Regions from separate parts of the Paraburkholderia sp. AV2 genome, predicted to be linked through region 2. Evidence: predicted binding sites of a transcription regulator. Region 2 holds the regulator's gene; the other holds the start of a gene.
What was found. The regulator FliA, encoded in region 2, starts transcription of late flagellar genes. The targets are predictions, from matches to a motif close to CTAAAGTTTNNNNNNNNNNNGCCGNTA.

Region 1 (2,388 bases), on a different contig from region 2:
GATGGTCGGCGCCGCGCCGTTCGGCGTCATCTTCGGCACGCTCGTGACCTCGGGCCCGCTGGCGCTCTGGCATGGCCAGCTCATGTCGCTGGCCGTGTTCGCCGGGTCCGCGCAGTTCATCGCGCTCGGCCTGATTGCCTCGCACGCGAGTTTCGTCGTGATCTGGGCGACCACGCTCGTCGTCAACCTGCGCCACGTGCTCTACAGCGCGACGCTCGCCCCCTACGTTTCGCACCTGCCGTTGCGCTGGCGTCTCGTGCTGGGCGGGCTCCTCACCGACGAAGTCTTCGCCGTCGCCTGGGCACACTTCCGCCGCCATCCGCCCGGCGACGATGTTTCGCCCTGGCACTTCCTCGGCTCGGGCGTCGCGATGTACGTGAACTGGCAGATCTGGACCGCCGTCGGCCTGCTGTTCGGCGCCGCCTTCCCAGGCCTGCAGTCGCTCGGGCTCGATTTCGCGATGGTCGCCACCTTCATCGCCATCGTCGTGCCGCAGCTCGTCGCCGTGCGCTATGTGGCCGCTGCCGTCACGGCCGGCGCGCTCGCCTTCTTCTGGCAGGGCTGGCCGTACAAGCTCGGGCTGCTCGCCGCCGTGCTGGCAGGCGTCGTAGTGGGCGTGGCGCTGTCGCTGCCGCGTGCCACCCAGCGCACCGGACCGCGCACCGCCGCCGGAGCCCGCCAATGAGCTACGTCGTCTTGATCCTCGGCATGGCCCTCATCACCTGGCTCGTGCGCACGGCCGTCTTCGTGCTCGGCGAGCGGCTCGTGTTCCCGCCGCTCGTGCGCACCGCGCTCGGTTTCGTGCCCGTTACGGTACTCACCGCGATCATCGTGCCGATGGCCGTCTCGCCGCACGGTCACGGCGCCGAGCTTAACTGGCGCAATCCGCAGCTCGTGGGCGCGCTCGCCGCCATCGTCGTCAGCGTGCTCACGCGGCGGCCGCTCGTCACGATCGCGGTCGGCCTGGGTGTGTTCTTTCTCTGGCAAGGCGTCGTTTTGCGCTAAGGCGCGCGGCCGCGCGCCGCCTCCAGCCAAGCTTGTCTCAAGTTTCGCTCCGCGAGGCCGTTAATCCCGTCAAGGCCTGCTTTGGCGCCGTCGCCCGCGTGTTCGCATATTCGCGGAGGCGCCGCACGGCGTCACCCGGGCCGGGCGACAGCCAGCACGGCGCAGTGCGGCAAGGATCACACGGGGCAACCACAATGGGGCACATCACCCTCAATCTCAAGGACGAAACGCTGGCGTCGCTGCGCAAGGACTTCGACGCCTTCCTGCGCGTCTCGCTGAAGCTCGACCCGCAGTTCGCGACGCCGGCGTTCGAGGATTTTCTGCGCGCCAAGCTGCTGGACAACATGGTGCCGCTCACCGAGAACGCGGTGCACCGCATGCTGACGGGCGGCCAGTATGCCTGGGCAAAGCGCACGCTCGACAAGGAATTTCCCGAAGTCGTGTCGATCCTGATGCGGCAAGCGAGCGAGTTCGGTTTCGGTTTCGCCTCGCGCCCCGAATGGACGCCTGAGGAGCTGGCCAAGCAGTGCCGCGAATGGGCGGCGGCAATCGTGGACGAGGCGCAGGGCGAGCAGGTGCTGATCGATCCGCTCGCGGCGCAGATCAAGTCGTCCGTGCAGGACATGCAGACGCTGGAAGAGCAGATGCAGACGCCGGCCTGGCGTCTCTCGGAGTCGCTGCGCCAGCGTATCTACGAGGCGAAGATCGGCTGCGAGACGAGCTCGGGCAGCACGGCGCGCGAGCGCCTCGGTGAGCTGCGCGGCCTGTTGCGGCTCGCGATCACGCATGGCGTGTTCCAGAAGCAGGAGGCGCAGCAGATCATGGAGTACCTGCGGCTGCTCAAGCCTGAAATCTTCGTCGAGGAACCCGACGACATCTTCACGCGCCTCGCCGCGTGGCTGCGCAACTTCTTCGTGCCGCCGCAGCGCAGCCAGCCGCGCCGCCAGTCGAATTGAGGAGGGCGTCTGACCGCGGGGCGTCCAACTACCGGCGCCCCGAGCGGCCACCCTCGCCCGCCTAATCCCACATCTTCCTGAGCTTCGCACCGATCTCGATCTTCGCCTGCGCGGCGGCGGCAAGGCCGGCCGCGCTCGGCGGCGCGACGGCGGGCGCGGGCGGCCACGCGCGCGACTCGAAGAGCGGCAGCGCCGCCGCTGCAATGAAGCGCGTGCGCGAAGCCCATATGTGACGGTCGCCCGAGGCGGTCTGGTTGTGGACGTAGAAGCGCTGCGGCACGACGATGTGCAGATCCTCTTTCGCACGCGTCATCGCCACGTAGAGCAGGCGACGTTCCTCTTCCAGTTCTTCGTCGCTGCCCGCGCCGAGATCGGACGGGATGCAGCCATCCACGCCGTTGAGCACGAACACGTTGCGCCACTCCTG
Region 2 (2,388 bases):
GGGCCCGAAGGGGCTCGAACTGGCGAGCAGGAACGACGAACGCATTGCGGGCCAGTGGGCGCTGCTCAAAGGCTCGACCGAGCGGGCGCGCCGCAGCAACCTCACGATCGGCATGATGATCCGCACGCGCATGGAGCATAACCGCCGCGCGCTGGCGATCCTGCGCGGCGACACGGGCAATTCCACGCCGATGCTGTATGGCCCGGACGGGCGTTTGCCGGCATTCGGGCTTTGAGAGGGGCCCTGACGGGCTCCGGGATTCGTCCGAGGCGGGCTGCCCCGAACGGGCGCTGAACAAAAAAAGCCGAAGCGTTTTGCGCTTCGGCTTTTTAGTTTCCGTGTGGCTTCGGGTGGTCTGGAGAAAACGCGCCCTCTTCAGTTCTCCGTCCCCGCCCACGCCATTTCGCGCAGCCGCGTGCGCAACCGCGCCACGGCCTGGCTGTGCAACTGGCACACGCGCGACTCGCTCACCTCCATCACCGCGCCGATCTCGCGCAGATTCATGCCGCGCTCGTAGTAGAGCGACATCAGCAGCTTTTCGCGCTCGGGCAGCCGGTCGATCGCCTCGATCAGCGCGCCGCGCAGGCTGTCGTCGAGCAGCGCCGAGAGCGGATCCGAATGATCGACGCAGTAGCGGTCGAGGAACGGCTCGTCCTCGGCGGAGCGGTCGAAGTCCTCGTAGTAGATGAGCTGGCTGCCGTGCAGGTCCTGCAGCATCGACTGGTATTCGTCGAGCGGCATGCTCAGGTGGTCGGCGATTTCGGTTTCGCTCGCCGCGCGCCCGAGGCGCTGCTCGACCTGATGGACCGCCGACTCCACCTCGCGCGAGGTGCGCCGCAGGCTGCGCGGCAGCCAGTCGTTGCTGCGCAGCTCGTCGAGCATCGCGCCGCGAATGCGCTGGCTCGCATAGGTTTCGAACTGCGCGCCCTGATCTTCCTTGTAGCGGTTGGCGGCGTCGAGGAGGCCGATCATGCCGGCCTGGATCAGATCGTCGAGGTCAACGCTAGCGGGCATCTTGGCGACGAGCTGCAGCCCGAGCCGCCGGACGAGCGGCGCATATTTCGCGAGCACGTCGGCCTGCGAGATTTTTCCTTGAGCGTTGTACATCGTGCTCTCCTGCATCATGTCCTCTGCAACGTTCCCCGGTGCCGCTCACGCGGGCTGTGTCGAAGGCCGCTGGGCGGGCGGGTCGGCCCGCCAGCCCGCATGGGCCGGTTCGGGCCCGGATGGAACGCCGGTAACGGTCGAAACGAATGCGTCCGCGGCAGCGGCTGCCGCGGCGCCCGGAAGGCGCGACGCGCCCGGCAAGCGCGACGACACCGCCGGCCGCATGGGCCAGTGCGGCAATGCGCCGGCGAGATGGCGAAAATCGCGTGCGGCCGCCGTCGACGGAAAGGCGTCGACGATGGAGCGCGAAAGCTGCACCGCGCGCGCCATGTGCGGGTCGAAGGCCACACAGCCCGCGCTTTCCAGCGCGACGCTCAGGTAGCGGCTCGCCACGCCCGCGAGGTTGTCGAGAGCGGACTGCGCTTCTTCCACGCTCGCCACCTGGTTGGCCAGCACGCGGAACTGCCCGATGGCGTGCGCGAAATGCAGACGCTTCACGCAGGCATAGGTGTCGGTGATCGACTGCGCGCAGACGCGCATCACGATCAGCACGTCGTGCGCGTGCAGGGCGAGCGGTGACAGGGCGCCTTCGGCGTCGAGCTGGGCATCGATCAGCACGACGTCGGCGGGCCCCGACAGCACCTTCTGGAGTTGCGCGCCGGTGTAGCCCGCGCGGTTGTCGCGCGAGGCGGCCAGCACGCCGAAGCCGAACGGATGACGCCCCACGGCGTCGGCCAGCGTCAGCTCGCCGCTCATCACGGCGGCAAAGTTGCCGGCGCCGCGCACGCCGCCGAGCATCGTGCACACCGAGCGCGGCCCGAGGCACTCGTCGATCACGAGCACGTCCTTGCCCTGCTCCGTGAGCGCGGCGGCGAGATTGACCACGGTGGTGGTGCGCCCCGGCTCTCCCGGGCCGCCCGTGACGGCGACCACGCGCGAACCGACGCGCGCCAGCAGCCGCCGCAGCCCTTCGGCCTGATCGATCACGAACTTATCCAAACTGAACCTCGTGGGCCTGCGAACCCGTGCGCAGCGAGAGCGCGGAAAGCAGCGCGGGAATGTCGTCCTCGTGCGGCACGAACGGCGAGTGTTCGCGCGGCACGCAGAACGCGCTGCGAATCAGGAAGCGGCGCGTGGCCACGTACAGGTTCTCGGGCACCTTCTGGCCCGTCGAAACGTAGTGCACGGGCAGCTTGTAGCGCAGCACCGTGTCGAGCGCGCTGCCCAGATTGGTCGCCTCGTCGAGCTTGGTAAGAATGCAGCCCGTGAGCGGCGCCTTGT

Region 1: V8683_RS27915 (DUF4088 family protein) is a predicted target of FliA. The motif match lies at 1,042-1,068, and genes of this name have one in related genera.

The regions. Positions count from the first base shown of each region.
Region 1 covers NZ_JBANLK010000061.1:12,960-15,347, forward strand. The annotation lists gene V8683_RS27905 (AzlC family ABC transporter permease) at 1-685, shown strand, start outside; gene V8683_RS27910 (AzlD domain-containing protein) at 682-1,005, shown strand; gene V8683_RS27915 (DUF4088 family protein) at 1,200-1,961, shown strand; gene V8683_RS27920 (ATP-dependent helicase) at 2,023-2,388, opposite strand, start outside.
Region 2 covers NZ_JBANLK010000022.1:41,454-43,841, forward strand. The annotation lists gene V8683_RS16795 (flagella synthesis protein FlgN) at 1-235, shown strand, start outside; gene V8683_RS16800 (RNA polymerase sigma factor FliA) at 376-1,107, opposite strand; gene V8683_RS16805 (MinD/ParA family ATP-binding protein) at 1,153-2,106, opposite strand; gene flhF (flagellar biosynthesis protein FlhF) at 2,099-2,388, opposite strand, start outside.